3 regions of the Phyllobacterium ifriqiyense genome follow, and region 3 is predicted to be linked to each of the others. Evidence: predicted binding sites of a transcription regulator. Region 3 holds the regulator's gene; each other region holds the start of a gene.
The links. The regulator LexA, encoded in region 3, represses DNA repair genes until DNA is damaged. The targets are predictions, from matches to a motif close to TGTTCNNNNTGTGTTCNG.
Positions count from the first base shown of each region.

Region 1: def (peptide deformylase) is a predicted target of LexA. The motif match lies at 2,737-2,754, and genes of this name have one in related genera.
Region 2: QFZ34_RS03165 (ATP-dependent helicase) is a predicted target of LexA. The motif match lies at 2,303-2,320, and genes of this name have one in related genera.

Region 1 is NZ_JAUSZT010000003.1:1,505,271-1,512,067, reverse strand. It holds gene QFZ34_RS14915 (hydantoinase/oxoprolinase N-terminal domain-containing protein) at 1-335, opposite strand, end outside; gene QFZ34_RS14910 (cation diffusion facilitator family transporter) at 467-1,429, shown strand; partial or broken gene QFZ34_RS14905 (DNA recombination protein RmuC) at 1,467-2,573, opposite strand; gene def (peptide deformylase) at 2,816-3,346, shown strand; gene fmt (methionyl-tRNA formyltransferase) at 3,356-4,285, shown strand; gene QFZ34_RS14890 (GNAT family N-acetyltransferase) at 4,282-4,776, shown strand; gene truA (tRNA pseudouridine(38-40) synthase TruA) at 4,776-5,555, shown strand; gene QFZ34_RS14880 (hypothetical protein) at 5,513-6,127, opposite strand; gene dapE (succinyl-diaminopimelate desuccinylase) at 6,135-6,797, opposite strand, start outside.
Region 2 is NZ_JAUSZT010000002.1:330,850-337,646, forward strand. It holds gene QFZ34_RS03160 (sugar phosphate isomerase/epimerase family protein) at 1-166, shown strand, start outside; gene QFZ34_RS03165 (ATP-dependent helicase) at 203-2,272, opposite strand; gene QFZ34_RS03170 (MFS transporter) at 2,384-3,538, opposite strand; gene QFZ34_RS03175 (Lrp/AsnC family transcriptional regulator) at 3,686-4,180, shown strand; gene QFZ34_RS03180 (hypothetical protein) at 4,245-4,703, shown strand; gene QFZ34_RS03185 (Crp/Fnr family transcriptional regulator) at 4,865-5,584, opposite strand; gene QFZ34_RS03190 (DUF6894 family protein) at 5,678-5,935, shown strand; gene QFZ34_RS03195 (sensor domain-containing protein) at 6,133-6,797, opposite strand, start outside.
Region 3 is NZ_JAUSZT010000003.1:2,742,572-2,749,368, reverse strand. It holds gene gltX (glutamate--tRNA ligase) at 1-859, opposite strand, end outside; gene QFZ34_RS21095 (ComEC/Rec2 family competence protein) at 971-3,412, shown strand; gene lexA (transcriptional repressor LexA) at 3,520-4,236, opposite strand; gene QFZ34_RS21085 (substrate-binding domain-containing protein) at 4,389-5,411, opposite strand; gene QFZ34_RS21080 (ABC transporter substrate-binding protein) at 5,696-6,797, shown strand, end outside.

The DNA of each region.
Region 1 (6,797 bases), 1.2 Mb from region 3:
TTGCCAAGAGCATCTTTCAATCCTGCCTTCTCCAGATCAGCATCGGAAAATCCGATCATCACCAATGCGATGCGCCCGCCCTGGCCCTCAACCAACGCGTTGGTGGCCAGTGTCGTCGACATTGACACAAGCCGGATGTCGGCTGGAAGCACAGAAGCTTCGGCAATGATGGCATCGACCGCGCCAGAAATGCCAACACTCAAATCATGGCGTGTCGTAAGCGCTTTTGCCTTGGCAATAACGCCGCGCTCTTCCGACCAGAGTACGGCGTCGGTATAGGTCCCGCCCGTATCCAACCCTAGAAATATTGCTTGCTCTACTGTGGAATCAGTCATGTCGCCCTACACTGTTTGTGGAAGAGTTAGCGCATGAGATGCAAAACCACTAGCATCATATCGACCACTTACTGCCGCAAGCCGGAACCTTACAAAACATTTGGCGTTCTCCGAAGGACAGGGGGCAGACCATGGCAACACAATCGGCGAAAGCGCATGCCGGATCCAAAAAAGTTATTTACGCAGCGATACTTGGCAATCTTCTGATTGCCGTCACCAAGTTTGTCGCGGCTTTCTTTACCGGCAGTTCCGCCATGCTTTCGGAAGGTGTCCACTCTCTGGTTGATACCGGAAATGGAGCGCTTCTCCTCTTTGGTCTGCGCCGCGCGGCCAGACCTGCCGACCGTAGTCATCCGCTCGGCCATGGCCGGGAGCTATACTTCTGGAGTTTCATCGTCGCCTTGTTGGTCTTTGCCGTGGGTGCCGGGGTGTCCTTCTATGAAGGCGTGATCCATATTCTTGATCCGGAGCCCGTTGAAAATCCTATCATCAACTATGTTGTTCTTGGCCTTGCCATGTTGTTCGAGGGAACCTCCTGGTACATAGCGTTGAAGGAATTTCGCACTGTTAAAGGCGACCTTGGTTACGTCGAGGCGGTGCGGATTAGCAAAGATCCAAGCGTCTTTACGGTATTGTTCGAAGACACAGCTGCCCTGCTCGGGCTTGTTATTGCTCTTGTTGGCATTTCCGCCGCGCAACTCTTCGATATTCCAGAATTGGACGGTGTCGCCTCTATCGGAATTTCGATCATACTTGGCGGAACCGCGATTTTTCTGGCGCGAGAGAGCAAGGGCTTGCTGATGGGCGAGGCTGCACTCCCAGAGGTGGATCAGCAAATCCTCGACATTGCCAACCAGGACCCGGCAGTTCAACGCGCCAATGGGGTGCTAACAGTCCATATGGGTCCAAAACAGATCGCGGCGAGCCTCAGTGTGGAATTCGAAGATCACATGCGCGCGCCAGAAATCGAAGCCTGTGTTCAACGCATCGAAGCGGCTCTGAAAAAAGCCAATCCTGATATTATCAGCCTCTTCGTCAAGCCGCAGACGACCGGAACCTGGGAGGTTCGGCGCAAAACCATCGAAGCTGGCTAAGATCGGAATTATCCGTCAGGTCAGATACAGTCTGGCCTTACTCCTCGCCATCGACCACCCGCAAGCGCAATTGGCCTGTCGTGGAAGCTGCCGACCGCGTTGTATCGGGCGCTTTTGTTTCGCCCACTGGCGCTTCCGCAAATTCCAGCGCTTCGATCTTCTGGCCGCGCTTGGTCACCTTGCTGGAAGATACCAGAATATCGTCAATATCCTTGTTTGCCTGACTGAAATGGGTTTGCAGACGCCGCACACGATCATCAAGACGGCCAACATCTTCCATCAACCGGATGACTTCGCCCTGTATCAAATGCGCCTGTTCCCGCATGCGTACGTCTTTGAGCACAGCCTGAATGACCTGAATGGATAGCATCAGCAATGAGGGCGATACGATCACGATACGCGAGCGATGCGCCTTCTGGATCACGCCTTCGAAATTCTCATGAATTTCAGCAAAGACCGATTCCGAGGGCACAAACAGAAACGCCGTATCCTGCGTCTCGCCATTGATAAGATATTTTTCTGCAACATCACGAATATGAATCTCGATATCGCGCCGGAACTGAGTAGCGGCGATCTTCTTGCCTTCCGGCGTTTCGGATTCACGTATGGCGTTCCAGGCTTCCAGGGGAAACTTGGCATCAATGACCAGATTTGCTGCACCATTGGGCATGCGAACCACGCAATCAGGTCTGCTTCCATTCGACAGGGTTGCCTGAAACTCATAAGCGCCCTGCGGCAGACCATCGGCGATAATCGCTTCCATCCGCGCCTGACCGAAGGCCCCACGCGTCTGTTTATTGGCAAGAATTGCCTGTAATTGGACGACCTGACCCGCAAGCGTTTGAATATTATTCTGCGCCGTATCGATGACCGCCAGCCGTTCTTGCAGTTTGGCGAGATTTTCGTGCGTGGACTTGGTCTGATCGGTCATGGTCTGGCCAATTCGGGTGGTCATGCCGTCAAGCCGCTCCCGAATGGATTGATTAAGCTCTGCCTGACGAGAACCGAAAAGTTCAGCCATTGTCTGCATGCGACCTTGCATTTCAGATTGGCTTTTAAGAATTTCTCCCATTCGCGCTTCCGCGTCGCGGGCACGATCTTCCGCCTGTATCTCCGCGACAAGCCGCATCCGTGCTGCCCGCATGGACAGCAACAATGGCAAAAATCACCACCAAAGCCATGACAAACGCCACTGTAAACAGTGTTGCGCCTACAGATATTGAGGTCGCGCCGAGCTGAAACAGCGTTTGATCGAGAGAAATTGAAGTTTCCATAACCCTAGAGTAACCGATTCGATTGGCAAATGTGAGATCAAAACATGAACATTTTTATGATTGGGTCTGATGCCGCATTGACGGCTGAAAATCGAGATATTAGGTGAAGGACATGTCTATCAAACCGCTCGTCATCCTTCCCGATCCGCTGCTTCGTCAAGTTTCCAAACCTGTCGAAAGTTTTGACGTGGATTTGCGCAAATTTTCCGCTGATATGCTGGACACAATGTATGATGCGCCCGGCATTGGTCTGGCGGCCATTCAGGTCGGCACACCCATCCAGATGCTGGTCATTGATCTTGCCAAAGAGGACGAGCCGAAGGCGCCGCAGGTTTACATCAACCCACAGGTGCTTTGGTCCAGCGACGAGCGGAATATTTACGAAGAGGGCTGCCTTTCCATCCCTGATTACTATGCGGAAGTCGAGCGGCCCAAACAGGTTCGCGTTTCCTATTTCGATATTGAGGGGAAGCCCCAAGAAGTCGAAGCGGACGGACTTTTGGCCACATGCCTTCAACATGAGATCGATCATTTGAACGGTATTTTGTTCATCGATTACATTTCGCGGTTGAAGCGTGAAATGGTGGTGAAGAAGTTCAAGAAACTCGCCAAGGATCGCCCCACAAGTCGATTGGCGGTTTAGGCGATGAGTTTGCGAATTATATTTATGGGCACGCCGGATTTTTCCGTGCCTATTCTCAATGCGCTGATCGGTCAGGGCCATGAAATTGTTGCGGTTTACAGCCAGCCACCACGCCCTGCTGGCAGGCGTGGACTTGAGCTGACCCCTTCGCCTGTTCACCGGAATGCGGAGCAATTCGGCATCGAGGTCCGCACACCCAAGAGCCTGAAAGATCCGGATGAGCAGCAGGCCTTTATCGACCTTAAGGCCGATGTTGCGATTGTTGTCGCCTATGGCCTGATTTTACCGAAAGAAATTCTCGAGGGCACCCGCCTCGGTTGCTATAATGGACATGCCTCATTGCTTCCGCGCTGGCGGGGAGCTGCGCCAATTCAGCGTGCCATTATGGCTGGTGACCTTGAAACCGGCATCATGATCATGAAGATGGATGAAGGTCTCGATACTGGGCCGGTCGCCATGGTCGAGAAAATCAACATTACGGCTGACATGACGGCGGGCGAACTGCATGACCAGCTTAGCATGGCCGGCGCTGATCTGATGGTGCGCGCCGTTGCCGCTCTGGAACGCGACAGCCTAACCCTCACGCCGCAATCCGATGAGGGCGTAACCTACGCCTCCAAGATTACCAAGGTCGAAACCCGCATCGACTGGACCCAGCCAGCCATAGACGTTCACAACCGTATTCGTGGCCTGGCGCCGTTTCCCGGTACCTGGTGTGAAATGGAAATTGGCGACGATCTGGAGCGTGTCAAACTTCTGCGCTCAGTGCTCGCCACAGGCGTAGGTGCCCCCGGAACCGTATTGGACGACGATTTGCGCATTGCCTGCGGCGAAGGAGCTGTCCGTCTGCGGACATTGCAGCGTGCAGGCGGCAAAGCCATGGATGGGCAGGAGTTTCAGCGCGGGGCTAAAATCGCGCAAGGCACACGACTGCCATGAGTGACGTCACGGTCCAGACTACAAGCCCTGACGATTATCCTGAAGTTGCCAACCTTGTCGAGCGTGCCTTCGGGGAAACCGGCGAAGTTGAGTTGATTTCTCGGTTGAGAGAAAATAATGATGTTCTGCTCGAGCTTGTTGCCCGGAAAAACGGGATTCTGGCAGGACACATCCTGTTTTCACGCGTGAAGATCACCGGTAAGAACCACGACGCTGTCGCTTTGGCGCCTTTGGCAGTATTGCCGAAGTTTCAAAAGCAAGGTGTTGGGAGTCTCCTCATTCAAACGGCCCATACGGAACTTGTCGCTGCAGGAGAGACCTTATCGCTCGTTCTTGGCGATCCGGCTTATTACGGCAGATTTGGCTATGAGCATCTGCGCGCTGCTGGTTTTGAGAGCGCTTATCAAGGGGAATATCTGCAGGCTTTAGCTTTTGCCGATGCGCCATCGACCGGCGTCCTGCAGTATGCTCTAGCTTTTGGAGCACTCTAATGCCCCGCTACAAGCTTACTGTCGAGTATGATGGTACGCCATATGCAGGTTGGCAGCGTCAGGAAAACGGCCACACCGTCCAGGCCGCCATCGAACAGGCCATCTTCAAGTTTTGCGGTGAGAGCATATCTCTTGGCGCAGCCGGACGCACAGACTCGGGCGTTCATGCCAGCGCGCAGGTTGCCCATGTCGATCTCGTCAAGGACTGGAGCAGTTCAAAAATTCGCGAAGCGCTCAACGCCCATCTCGTTTTTGCGGGCGAAACTGTCAGTATCATAAATGTAGAACTGGTCAGTTCTCAGTTTGACGCGCGATTTTCAGCAACGGGCCGCCACTATCTCTACCGGATCGTCAACCGCCGCCCCCCTGCCCCGCTGGAGGCTTATCGCGCATGGTGGGTGAAAAAGCCGCTTGATGCAGAAGCCATGCACGCTGCAGCGCAGAGGTTGATCGGAACACATGACTTCACCACATTTCGTGCAACGCAGTGCCAATCAAAAAGCCCTGTTAAAACGCTCGATTTCTTGAGCGTCAGCCGCAAGGGCGAAATTGTCGAGATCAGGGCGTCCGCGCGGTCATTTCTGCACAATCAAATTCGCTCTTTCGCTGGAACGCTGCAGGAAGTTGGCTGTGGGCGATGGGATGCGGATGATGTGAGCGCTGCTCTTGAAGCGCGCGATCGGCAGGCGTGCGGCCCTGTAGCACCCCCCCACGGTTTATACCTGATCGGCGTAGACTACCCGCTCACCGACGGCATCGCAATTCCCAGAGCATTTTGAAACGTGATCACCATCAATATCGAACCGATGATGAATGCGATGAAAAACGTCGCTGACCAAATATAGGGTTTTTTCAATGCCACATGCACCAGCCTGTAGGTAAAAACGATAATCAGCGCATAAACCATCATGCTCATGCTGCCAATCAGAGTTGGCCAGTCAGGAAAAAGCATTCGTACCAGCGTGGCTGGCACCGTTAGCCACGCACCTATCGCAGACCCCCAATTGGTGGCGACGACATAAGGGCTGAAACGCTTTACGATTCCCAATGGTCGGGCAAGCAATGCCACTATCACCAACGGCAGAACCCAGCTTGCAAGATCGATAAAGGCAGCACTTCCGATTATGGAAAGCCGGCTTCCAGTTCCCGGACGCAAAGCGACAAGGTCATTGGCAAAAACAATCCAGCCCAGAATGAGCGGCGGCAGCGATATTGTTATGGCGTGAAAAGACTGCCAAAAACCGTCTTCCGAAAAATCAAGCTCTTCAAGACCGTCTGCATGACCATTCATCATGCGCCAGGTGCCGCGAAGATAGCGTTGTATTTCGTTCCAGTCGGGTATGTCGTTCATCAACTCGTCACGCAAAAAAATCCGCAATGAACCGCTCGTAAATCTGCGTCAAGGTTTCAAGATCGGCAACCGATACGCGTTCATCGACCATGTGCATGGTCTGGCCAACAAGACCGAATTCAACCACCGGGCAATAGTCCTTGATGAAACGGGCATCTGATGTGCCGCCGGATGTCGAGAGCTGAGGACGCTTTCCCGTCACCTTTTCAACCGACGAGGTCAAAGTTCCGATCAGCTTTTCATTATGCGTCAGGAATACGTGGCTTGGACGATCGCGCCAGACCAGGTCGTAGTTCACCGGCGTCTTCCTGCCCGGACGTAGCTTGCGGCGGCCTGCCGCCTTGTCGAGCCTGTTATGTATCTCGGCCATCAGCGTCTCATCGGTCCACGTGTCGTTAAATCTGACATTGAAGGTCGCACTGGCTTCGGCAGGGATAACATTGACTGCTGGGTTTCCAACATCAATCGTCGTTACTTCCAGATTGGTCGCCTGGAAATTCTTGGTGCCCTTGTCAAAGGCGGGATAGAGAAGGCTGTCGACGAGCATGGTCAGGCCACGGATCGGATTGTCCGCAAGATGCGGATAGGCAGCATGCCCTTGTATACCGCGCACGATAATCGTGCCCGATAGAGAACCGCGACGGCCAATCTTGATCATATCACCGAGCGT
Region 2 (6,797 bases), on a different contig from region 3:
GACGATAGTTGATGAAAATCTGTCACTTAAGACCGCAATCTGGCGTAACCTTTGGGATGATAATTTGGCCCTTGCAAAACATGCTCGCCAATTCATTGAACTTGGAATGGAAACCGCGCGACTCAAGGCAGATTTGGTAAGACAAGCACATTTGCCGATTGAGTGACAGCCTGACTGTGTGGCCAAAGGCTCGGTGAGGGAACTAACTCCACATGGCACGCATGCGTGAACCTACATCAACCCGAACGCCACGGGCCTCAGTTTCCCTCGCGTTCTCAGGGCGTGCAATCGGCCATGAACAGCACTCGAAATATTGCAGTAAAGTGGCTGGAATGAACCGTGTGCGGGAAGCGTAAACATGCCGATCGCCTTTGGCGTTCTGGCCATGCGTGAAAAACCGCTGAGGGGTGACAAGGTGCAAGCTATCCTTTGCTCTTGTCATGGCGACGTAGAGCAGGCGCCTCTCTTCCTCGATCTCTGCAGTTGAGCCGGTACCAAGGTCGGACGGCATGCAGCCGTCTACCACATTGAGCAGATAAACCGATTTCCATTCTTGTCCCTTGGCTGAATGGATCGTCGATAGGATGAGATAATCCTCATCCAGCAATGGGACGCCAGATTGATCGCTTGTCGCGTCCGGCGGATCAAGAGTGAGTTCAGTCAGAAATCTCTCTCGCGAAGGATAGCCGCTGGCAATTTGCTCAAGCTGAAGAATATCAGCCTGGCGCATTTGCGCATCTTCGTGAATACGCTCCAGATGCGGTTCGTACCAACGCCGGACCAACTCAATCTCGGCAGGCCAGCCCATCCTTCTGGCGCTTAGTTGTTGAACGGTCGAAACGAAGTCCGACCAATTGTCACCGGCGCGCGGAGGTGCCGGATGCTGGGTGAGGGCACTTAATGGGTCCGCATCTATCGCCATGTCTTCAAGTGCGCGCTGTGCCGAAGCAGGACCAACGCCTGGAAGTATCTGCATGAGGCGGAATCCGGCAACACGATCACGCGGGTTCTGCGCAAAGCGAAGCATGGCCAATACGTCTTTAACATGGGCGCTGTCGAGAAACTTCAATCCACCAAATTTGACGAAAGGAATGTTGCGCCGGGTCAGTTCAACTTCCAAGGGTCCGCTGTGATGTGAAGTACGGAACAACACCGCTTGCTGTTTCAAAGTTGTTCCGATTTCCCGGGTCTCCAATATCTGCTCGACGATGTAATTTGCCTGCTCGTTTTCATCGCGCACAGAGACGAGTCTCGGCCTTTCCGCAGACTGTCGCTCCGTCCAGAGATTTTTTGTGAAGCGTTCGGATGCCAGATCAATCACGCCGTTTGCCGCACTCAGGATCGGCTGTGTGGAGCGGTAATTGCGGTCAAGTGTGATGACATCCGCCGGTGGAGTGAACGAGCTTGGAAAGTCGAGGATATTGCGAACGGTAGCAGCGCGGAACGAATAAATAGATTGCGCGTCATCACCGACTACCGTCAGACCACATCCGCCCGGCTTCAAGCCCAGTAAAATGGTGGATTGCAGCCGGTTGGTGTCTTGATACTCATCGACAAGCACATAATCAAATCGACCGCCAATATCCTCGGCAAGATCCGGGGTGCAAACAGTCTGCGCCAAGTAGAGCAATAAATCGTCATAGTCCAAAACATTCTGTGCCTGCTTGGCTTCTACATAACCGGCAAAAAGCTGGCGAAGCTGTGTCTCCCACATGGCGCACCAGGGAAAAACATCCTTGAGAACCTCGTTGAGAGGACGTTCGGAATTGACGACGCGAGAGTAAATTGCCAGGCATGTAGCTTTGGTGGGAAAGCGGGTCTCAGTTTTGGAGTATCCAAGCTCATGACGCACCAGATTGATCAGATCGGCCGAATCTTCCCGGTCGTGGATAGTGAAGTTTGGGTCAAGCCCAATCTGTTCGGCATAGTCACGTAATAGCCTTGCGCCTATCCCATGAAATGTTCCGGCCCAATCCAAGGCGTCGGTCATAATCGATGACTTTTGCCCAAGCACCTGAGTACAGATACGGCCGACCCGTTTTGACATTTCGGCGGATGCACGTCTGGAGAAGGTCATCATGAGGATACGGCGAGGATCGGCGCCATTCAGGATAAGGTGAGCAACCCGGTGGGCAAGCGTGTTGGTCTTACCCGATCCGGCACCCGCAATAATAAGAAGAGGGCCAGCAGTTTGACCGTCAGGTAATCCGATACCAAATTCAACAGCTTTGCGTTGTGCAACGTTCAACTTATCAAGATGCGCAACACTCATCGAAAATCTAGTTCCTATTTCTGATTCTTGTGGAACAAATATAGAACATAACATTCGTTCGCTCAATACTCAAGGCGGTGCAAAGACATACGCCAGCCGTTCCCGCTGCAATTAGTCCGGGCTCTGCACATAGGCCGCGCAGAGCGAAAAAACGCTTGCAAGCAAGCTGAGCAAGCCCCCGCATAGAGTAATGTAAACAAACCCCTCGGCCGCGTAGACTTTACCCATGACGATAGTCCCAGCGAACAGTGCAAGGTAGGTTACGGCGCTATTGAGACCCATTATTGCCCCACGTTGTGAAGGTTCCAGGGCCGTTAGTCGCATAATCAGCACGTTCAGGCCGAAGTGATTTGCGAGGCCCCAGATTGCCATGACGGCAAGAACCCCGGTGTAGGTGCCTGATACGAGCGACATCACGGCGTAAACCACGGCGACCATCAGAAAAATTAAGGGGAGCAAAATGCGACGGCCACTATAGGCGTCAACATAACGGTCCAGAAATACGGCGCTTCCAAAACCGATTCCGTAGGAGATTGCTGCAAGCCCGTTGGCTCGCACAGGATATTCCAGGTTCACATGCAAGTGATCACCGACATAAGCATAGACGCCGTAAAAAGCCGCCATGAAACACCCACAGGCTGCCAGAAGCGGCAGTACGCCTTTGATCGTCAGGGCGGTGATTGGCGTTCTTGATGCAACACCCTTGCGCTGTGCTTCATGCTCCTGCCCGTTCACCAATAATCCCGCTCCAGCAATGAGTGCCGCTGCGGCGATTGCGATGTAAAATGCACGCCAGCCAAGACCGTCAGCGATCAACGTCGAAAGGGGTACACCCGCCACCATGCTGATCGTCCAGCCCGTGAGTACGACGCCAATCGTGCGCCCTTCATGTCCGGGCGAGGCAACGACGGCAGCAAGAGTATAAATTGCGGGCAGGGCGACACCGGCCGATATACCGACGAGAAACTGAGAAATCGTCAGGACGACTGCGCCTTGAGCTACACCACTGCTGATAAAACCGATCCCCATTATCAACATGACATAGGCAAGCGTTCTACGAGGGCCCGCCCGATCTATCAGTTGCCCCAAAGCGATGGCCCCCAATGCGGTCCCAAGCCCAAAGGCAGCAGATGCCAGCATAATGTCCTGAACTTCAACGTCGAACCCATCGGCAATTGCCGGCGCAATCGGACCCAGTGCAAGTGAATTTGAGCCGATCAGACCAATGCATCCCGTCAGGGCCCAGACTATTGCGGGAACCGACATTGATGAAATTTCGCTTGTTACGTGATTATCATTCTGCATAAGCTCACAATATTCGAATACTATTCGGCGGCAACCAGGGAGTTTACGGTCGTGAAAAAAACAGATGGTATTCTGCACCATAAAGGGGAGGCGCATACGGCAGACCCAATGGACAGAAAATTGTTAGGTCAACTGGTGGGGGATGCGACCCTCAGCTATGCTGAACTTGGACAGAGAGTTGGCCTTTCGGCCCCGGCGGCACATGAGCGTGTCAAACGCTTGCGGCAGCGGGGAGCGATCAAAAGCGTCTCAACACTGATAGACCCCGCAAGTGTAGAAAAATCGCTTCTGGCGTTTGTCCATGTGGACACAACAGGCTGGGGGAAAACACCGACCTTGCTGGCAATAAGCCAGTACCCGGAAGTGGAGGAAATCCATTCGGTAGCGGGCGACGCGTGCATGCTGCTCAAGGTTCGCACGAACGGGACTCAAGCTCTTGAACATTTGCTGGCGCAACTGTACGCAACGCCAGGTGTGAAGGCGACGCGAAGCTATGTCGTGCTGTCGACCTATCTCGAGCGGCCCGTACAAGCCGAAACAACGCAGGAGTGGCCGGTGATCGACTTCACGCGGCAACAGGCTGACGCCAAAAATCTTCTTTAGGTTGTAAGCCTGGGGAACGAAAACCCTGCCAGCTCGTTCCAACGACAACTCAGGGAGGTTCCCAATGTCAAATGAAGATAGATCCGGAGGCAATCCTGCTTTCGATAAGAGCAGCCCGACATCCTTTGGACAATCCGTAGAAAGTGAAGCGCAGATTGCCGATGCTGCGAGCCGCTCGTCCGGCCTTGTCGGCCAAGGCGAAAGACTTCACGTCTATAGGGTTGTGCCGACCGCCTCACCTGACGATCCCCGATGGGAGAACTCGCCGTTTCAAGGAGAGGTCGTGGTGGCTGCGCGGACCAGTGGCGATGCAAGAATTGTAGCCGCGGGCCGCGAGCTTGATTTTATGGAAGTCGATGCGGCACCTGCCGATGATGTTACCACTTTCAATGCAAGTGCCTTCCGCGATGACAAGCTCTATACGATCATCGAGATTGAAAGCGATAGAACCGATCTGACGCGAGGGGTCATTGTTGGCGATATCAGCGTTGATAATATCCGGCCCATGCGGTCCATAGACTGATCGGTGGTTTATAGTCGGTTTTCTGCGCTCACCTGCGCCACATCGCGCGCGTCTTCATTAAAGAGAGCGCGGGGAGCTTGTTCATGGCCTTCCAAGAAAGGGCTCCCTCAACGTGCCAGCGTACTCGAATGATCCTGTTTGAAGGCAGCCCCCCTCTGGAACTAGCGCGGTTCGGCACTTAAGTTGAGATAAAGAGGACTGAAATCGGCATACTCTTTAAGACGCTCCCAATCGAGAATAGTCACGATCTTACCCGCCCATTTGAAGAAATTTTCCTGCCGTAACATTTGCAGGCTTTTGTTCAGGTGGACCACTGATATGCCCATCACATCTGACAGCTCGGCTTGTGTGAGAGGAAAGCTAAACGAATTATCCCGTGTCTGGCCCACCACTCGCAGACGGATGAAAAGCTCGCAAATCAAATGGGCGAGATGTATTTTCTTGGGTCGCCGTCCCATTCCCACGATCCACTCCCGGTGAATAGAGCCATCGATAAGGGTTTGCAGCCACAGCAATCGCGTGAGATGGGGAAATCTCTCGGTAACCATGTTGATATCGTTGTGATCGAAAAGAGCTATGCGGCAAGGTGTGAGTGCAACAATGCCATGATCCATAACCTTCAAAGGAAAGGCATGAAGGTCCACAAAATCGCCGGAAACATGCAGAGATGTAATTTGCCTACTCCCATTTTCAAGTACCTTGTAGCGAGCAGCAAAGCCCTCCACCAGAAGTGTACTATACCTCGGACGGCTTCCTTCGACGACAAGATCCTCATCCGCGGAAAAATTCTTGTCCTGGGTTATCATTGATTGCAGTAATGACTTTTCCGCAACTGATACGACATCGTGACTCTCAAGTTTCAGTAGCAAGGATTCAATCAAAGAAACGTACTCCAGAGGGCGTGTTGAAATTTTATCGGCACCTGTAGGAACCTAATCCTTCAAAGAGGCTTATGTTCCAGAAGAGGAAAAAGCATGAGCCGATATTACTTCGATTTGGACAATGGCGACGGCAGGACCCGCGATGATGAAGGGGTGGAACTTCCTGACAATGCCGGCGCCATTAAAGAAGCATCAAGGATTGTAACCGACCTGGCACGTGACGAACTGGTGGAATGCGGCAATGGTAGAATTTGGCTTACAATCAGAAAATCGGATGGCAATGTGCTGGCGGTGGCCAGCCTGCTGTTCGACACGAAATTTATCGAATTTCAGCCAGCTGGTGAAAGCTGAGCAGTACTCAACTCCATCGTTGAATGCACCCAGGTCATCCAATAAATCCTCGGTTTCACCTGAGTGTTTCTTTCGCGACACCGTCAGACCGGGGAGACAGCTCGCCGGACATCCAATCTGTGAATTTCAAAGCGGTAGAGTTACCGACAGCCTCCCGGCTGGCTTGCCTGTGCGGACGGTTTTATTGCAGCAGCACCTCATGCCGGCGCCAGCCCTGATCTCGATTGTTGGTTCTGGAGCAGTTTGCCTATTTCGGTGGAAGATACTGCTTCACTGAATAAATGACCTTGCACTTCGTCACAATGATTTTCACGCAGAAATGTCAGCTGCTCGTGGGTCTCAACCCCTTCTGCGATCACTTTCATGTTGAGCTTTTGCGCAAGCGATATGACGGCTGCGGTAATCGTTTTGTCATCGTCATCCTCAACCAAATTTCGTAAAAAAGACCTATCTATTTTCAACCGTGAAACCGGGAGGCTTTTTAAGGCACTTAAGTTTGAATATCCCGTACCAAAATCGTCAATGGCAAAACTGACACCGACTTTGCGCAGTTCCTCCATTGTCGCAATTACTTCGTTGACGTCCCGCATTACCAAACTCTCAGTAAGCTCAAGTTCAAGGCACTTGGCATCTAATTCTGTTTCGCCCAATGCGTGCATGACACGGCTCGTCCAATTCTGATCGTGAAACTGACGAGCCGAGACATTGACGCACATGGTAATTGGTTCAAACCCGGCGTCCTGCCATCTTTTGTTCTGCTTGCACGCTTCGTAAAGAACCCACTCGCCAAGCGGCACAATAAGCCCCGTTTCTTCTGCCAACGGAATAAATTCGTTGGGATTGATCAGTCCCAATTGCGGAT
Region 3 (6,797 bases):
CGATCATTTGCGCATCGGACATGATCTCGTCATCGCCGTGGCTCCAGCCTAACCGTACGAGATAGTTCCGCAGAGCTGCTGGCAAATATCCCATGGCGCGATAGGCTTCAACGCCGAGCGCACCGTGGCGCTTGGAGAGTTTTGCACCGTCTGCGCCATGGATGAGCGGGATATGGCCCATGACAGGCACGGCCCAGTCCATTGCGTTATAAATAACAGTTTGCCGTGCCGCATTGGTCAAATGATCATCGCCACGGATAATGTGCGTGACGCCCATATCGTGATCGTCGACGACGACCGCATGCATATAGGTCGGGTTGCCATCCGAGCGAAGGATAATGAAATCATCAAGGTCTTTATTGGGAAAGCGCACATCGCCTTGCACCTGATCGCGCACCAAGGTTTCACCCTCTTGGGGTGCTTTGATACGAATGACGGGCTTCACGCCAGCAGGGGCTTCCTTCGGATCGCGGTCGCGCCAACGGCCATCATAGCGGGGCGGGCGGCCTTCGGCACGGGCCTTTTCACGCATTTCCTCCAGCTCGGCCTGTGATGCATAGCAATAATAGGCTTTGCCTTTGGTAACCAGTTCTTCAGCTACGTCGCGATGGCGCGGAGCACGATCAAATTGGGAGACAACCTCGCCATCCCAATCAAGACCAAGCCATTTCAATCCATCAAGTATGGCGGTTACAGCTGCTTCGGACGAACGCTCGCGATCAGTGTCCTCAATGCGCAATAACATTTTACCGCCCGTATGCTTGGCGTAAAGCCAGTTGAACAGGGCTGTACGAGCGCCGCCAATGTGCAGAAAGCCGGTGGGCGAGGGAGCGAAACGGGTAACGACAGAAGATGACATAGGGTCTCCAGGGCAGTTCGGTCTATTAGTCGAACGTCCAATCGAATTGATTTGGCGTTGATGTACCATAGCGGTGCTGTCGTGCAAGGGCATTGGCAGAAATGGGGATCAATGGCCGAACCGTCAACCGACGAGAAAACGAGCGAAAGACTTTTCTGGTTTCAACCGGAAAGTCTTGGGCAGCCGCTTGTCAAAACATCTGGCACCGGAACGATCGATCATTATGGCGTTGGCTCGAATGGCCGTGTCGCCGTATTCAAACGGTCAGTCGAAGGCAAGCTGCAAGCCATTGCCCATGGAATTCCGGCGGCAATCAACGACGAGATTGCGCGAGGCGCGAAATTCTTGTTTCTGCCGGTGTTCGCTGGAACTGGAGCTATCCTTTATTTCGGCGCAAGCGGAGAGCCAAGACTAAGCCCGATGATCCTGGGAATCACGCTGCTTGTCGGATTTTATCTGCTGGCACACAACAGACCGTCGATAAGGATGGTCTGTCTCGGCTTCATGGCAATCACGGCGGGCATGGTTTGCGCAAAGCTGGAAACCAACAGAGCAGCGACGCCTATGCTTGGGTCTGAAGTGACGACCCGGGTGACGGGGCGTATTTCAGCATTGGCAAAGGATGCAAACGGAGGATGGCGGGTGATCCTTGACGTCATAGGCACCGAACGTCCTTCATTGCGTTATGGACCGGAGCGTATTGCGGTTTCTGCACGTCATTTGCCGCGAGATTTGAGCATTGGCGATGGACTCAAAGCACTGGTCCATCTGCGTCCGCAATCGGGCCCGGTTCGGCCAGCCAATTACGATTTTGCCTTTAACAATTATTATCGCGGCATTGGAGCCAACGGCTTTTTGCTGGGCCTGCCTCAAAAAGCCAATGTCGCGCCAAAGGCCGGAATAGCAGCAGCGGCATTCCTGACAATTAGCAATATTCGCCAGCAACTCACCCATCGCATATTGAAAAGCATTAAAGGGGAGCCGGGCGATATTGCGACATCGCTGGTGACAGGGCAGCGCGACGGCATAAGCGAGGAGACCAACAATGCCATGCGCCGCAGCGGCTTGTCACATATTTTGTCCATATCCGGCTTCCATATGGCATTGGTGGCTGCAATCAGCATAGGTTCGCTGCGCGCTGTATTCGCATTCTTTCCAAGTGCATCGGCCCGCTATCCCGTCAAGAAACTCGCGGCTGTCATCGCCCTGTTTGACTCGGCATTCTATCTTCTGCTTTCAGGCGCCGATGTTGCCGCACAACGCAGCTTTGTGATGCTGGCAGTTATGTTGCTTGCAATGACCGTGGATCGCGCGGCGATATCGATGCGTAATCTCGCAATTGCCGCCTCAATTACAATCGCGGTTTCACCACATGAAATTCTCGGACCAAGTTTCCAGATGTCCTATTCAGCAACTGCTGCCCTTATAGCTTTCTATAGCTGGTGGTCACGCTACCATTTGAGGCGAGGCCTACGAAAACAGACAAGTGCCAAGGCCGGCATATGGCTGTTTCCATCGAAAGCAACGGCCTATATTGGCGGCATTGCCATGACCTCGCTGGTCGCTGGCGGAGCCAGCTCGATCTTTGCTGCCTATCATTTCAATAATACCGCTCCTTTTGGCCTTGTCGGGAATGCCTTGGCGCTGCCAATTGTCTCAATTCTCGTGATGCCCTTCGCAGTGCTTGGCCTGCTCGCCATGCCTTTTGACCTCGATTGGCTTCCGTTTAAAATCATGGGATGGGGCATCGAGATTGTTATCGCCATAGCAAAAGCCGTGGCGTCGCATTCACCAAGTGGAAATCTTGGGCTGATGTCCGAAACTTCGCTTATTCTTATGGCGATAGGGCTTTTGCTTCTTCTATTTCTTTCAACGTGGTTGCGCCTGCTTGCCTTGCCATTGGTAGCATTGGCAATTGGTTTGACGGGACGGGCATCCTATCCTGCGATTGTGGTCTCAGAAGACGGAAAACTGGTCGCGTTAAGAACGGACGACGACCATCTGGCGATCAATAAACAAGCGGGCAGCGCCTTCAGCCTCGATAATTGGCAGTTGGGGTATAGGGCCGGGCAGATCATTAAGCCGGCAATGAAAGGCGATGTTGCAAGCGGCGCTCAATTCGAATGTGCCGATAAGCTTTGCACTGCCCGGGAGCCAGGAGGATTAATCGTTGCCTATACCGATGATGCAACAAGAACGGCAGATGCATGCCTAGAAGGGGATATCATCATTTTGGCTTTTGCCGCGAAGGCTCCAAATTGTCCAAATGCTGGAAAATTGTTACTTTCATCGCAAATGCTGGCGCTCAAAGGCGCTGCGGAGATCAGGTTTGATGCTCCACAATCTGACTCTGTCAAAGCCGATTCCACACCAGTTGGCACCGATTTGGCAAAACAAGAGCTTTCTCAACGCCTGAATTCGGTTGATATAAAGTATGCGATTGGCACGCCCAATCGCCCTTGGAATAATTACCGCATCTATTCCCGCGCCGCGCGCAATCTTGAAGAGCGGCAACTATCCAAGAAACCACCGGATACAAGCAATAAAATGTAGTTCGGCGTTTATGGTAGTCCCAAACATTTTTCGCTAGCTGCTATTCTGTGGCTGTTCGAATGGAGCCTACGAACAAAAGCACACCGTCCAGCGAAGTATAAACGCCATCAATATCTGCGTATCAGACCGACCAGCTTGCCCTGTACCTGAACGCGGTCCGGTCCAAAGATGCGGGTTTCATAGGCGGGGTTTGCTGCTTCGAGAGCAATGGATGCACCTTTTCGGCGAAAACGCTTCAAGGTTGCTTCTTCATCATCCACGAGTGCCACAACGATTTCACCGGGGCTCGCGGTATCTCCGCGCTTGATAACAACAGTGTCGCCATCAAAAATACCCGCTTCGATCATGGAGTCACCTTTGACCTCAAGCGCATAATGCTCACCGCTGCCGATCATATCGGGCGGGAGATTGAGCATGTGAGTCTGGTTTTGAATTGCAGCGATCGGCACACCGGCAGCGATACGTCCCATAACAGGAATGCTGATCATGTTGGCAGCAACAATATCGGCAGTGCTTGCTTGCGGGCGAGGCGGCGCAACATTTCGTCCCAAACTGCCTTCAATAACGCTCGGAGAAAATTTGCGTTGCGCGTTCAGACCCGGCGCAATCGAGTCGGGCAGGCGAAGCACTTCCAGCGCCCGTGCCCTATTTGCTAGCCGACGAATAAATCCTCGCTCCTCCAGTGCGGTAATCAGGCGATGAATGCCGGATTTGGATGCGAGATCAAGTGCATCCTTCATTTCATCAAAAGAAGGGGGAATGCCCGTTTCCTTCAACCGTTCATGTATGAAGAGCAGAAGTTCATGTTGTTTGCGCGTCAGCATAGGGGCGATCCTTAAGTGTGGAATCGGAAAAACAAAACCAGAACAAACACTATATGTTCCAGTTGTGTTCCACAAGGATTAATATCTGGTATAAACCAGCCCTATATGCCCAATTACTCTGAAAATCAGATGGAATGACGCAAAATATGGGCCTATCCGCTTATCGGAGGACCGCTCGACTGGCGCACTGTGAGTTCTACGGGCCATAATTCATGAATATTGTCCACGGGTTCGCCATCAAGGACGCGCACGAGCATTTCAGCGATTCTCGTGGCGGCGGAGCGCATTGATGATCGCGTGGTGGTCATGGATGGAACCATGTTGCTGGCATTGAGATATGGAAAGACATCGTCATGGGTGATGAGCGATACTTGTTTGCCCAACTGATAACCCTTGTTGCGAACTGCACGTGACACACCCAAAGCGGTCATCATTGATCCTGCAATGATTGCTGTCGGTTGCGGAGTGCATGAAAGCAGCCGTTGCGTTTCACGAAAGCCGATTTCATCAGAGAAGTAGTCGTGTACGATGAAGCGCGGGTCGATTTCGACGCCGCGTTCGCTTAGCGCTTGGCGATATCCAAGCTCGCGATGCTCAGAGAACGTAAACCCTCTTAACCCGTCAATCATGGCTATATGCCGATGTCCAAGGTCGAGGAGGTGGCTTGCGGCCTGATAGAATGCGCCCTGATTGTCGATATCCAGCCAGGCATGGGGCCTGTCTATGTTCGTACGGCCATGCAGAACAAAGGGAAAGTTTGCATCGATCAGCATGGATACGCGCTCATCGACCAAAACAGGCCCGGAGACGATGATCGCATCAACCCGTTTGCTCGAAATCAGGCGCTTATAAACCGAAATCTCGTCATTATCGACAATGGGACTGAGCAGAAAATCAATCTCGTCCCGGGAAAGGCGCTCCGCCAAACCGGCAAGAAATTCCGCGGTATGAGGCCCAAATCGCTGGCTGGAATCTGCGGGGATAACCAGACCGATAGCACCGACACGGCCCATGGCTAGACGTCGGGCATTTGCATTTGCGCTATAGCCAAATTTCAATGCCGCTTTATTGACGCGCTCGCGCGTAGCCTCATTCACTTCCGGATAACCGTTCAGCGCGCGGCTAACGGTCGTCTGGGAGAGGTTGAGCTTTTCAGCGAGTTCTTTCAGCTTCATGCCGGACGGTCCAAAACTGTATTCCTATCTGCGTCGTTAGATGTCTTTGCCTTCGTAATATAATCATACTTCAAAGCGCTTTAAATGATCTGCACAATTTTATTTGCCTGATTAATGGCGTTCATAAACTATTTATTGACATTCGTTTTGCGTTTTGACACCTTTTATCCAAAGCGCTTTGGATAGGTTAATTTCACTATCTGATGTGCTTGAGGAGGATCGTCAATTGGGGATTGAGTGCCGTCCGGCATGGGTTGATCCATTAAATATTTCTGGGAGGATTTATGAAAAAGAGTTCAGTTTTGGCGGGCATCCTGCTTACAGCGCTGTTGTCTTCAGGTGCCTATGCAGCCAATCTTTCTATTGTTTACAGCTCGACCGGCAATGAAAATGCCGAGTTGCGCAAGCAGCTTGACCGCTTTGAAAAAGAAACGGGCAACAAGGTTTCCATTGTGGCGATGCCATCAAGCAGTTCTGACAATTTCGGTCAGTATCGCCTTTGGCTTGCAGCCGGAAACTCGGATATCGATGTCTATAAGACCGATGTGGTTTGGGCGCCTCAGCTATCAGAGCAATTTCTCGATTTGACCGAAGCGGCAAAAGGCGTGGTCGACCAGCATTTCCCGTCGATCATTGAAAGCCAGACAGTGGACGGCAAATTGGTTGCCCTGCCATTATACACAGATGCGCCAGCACTTTATTATCGCAAGGATCTGCTCGAAAAGTACAAGAAGCCGGTCCCCAAGACATGGGATGAAATGGCTGCGACCGCCAAGGAAGTGCAGGATGGCGAGCGCCAAGCCGGAAACAAGGGAATGTTCGGATTTGTGTTTCAGGGAAATGCCTATGAGGGTTTAACCTGTAATGCATTGGAATGGATAAAATCATCCGGCGGCGGCCAGATTGTTGAGGCTGACGGTACGATCTCGGTCAATAATCCGGAGGCGGTTGCTGCGATTGATCGTGCCAAAGGTTGGATAGACACCATATCGCCAAAGGGTGCGCTGGCCTATAAGGAAGAAGAGTCCCGCGGGGTCTGGCAGACAGGCAATTCCGTCTTCATGAGGAATTGGCCTTACGCTTATTCATTGAGCCAAGGCGCTGACAGCGCCGTCAAAGGTAAGTTCGATGTTGCGCCGCTGCCCGTGGGAAAAGAGGGCGAGAAATCTGCCGCAACGCTGGGCGGTTGGAATGTGGCTGTTTCAAAATATTCCAAATCACCGGATGAGGCCATAAAGCTTGCTTTGTTCCTGGCAGATGAAAAGCAGCAAAAGGAAATGGCAATCAATATTTCTCATTTGCCGACCATTAAATCGCTCTACGATGACAAGGACATCGCTGCAGCGCAGCCTTTGATCCCATTGTGGAAGCCGGTTTTTGAAACGG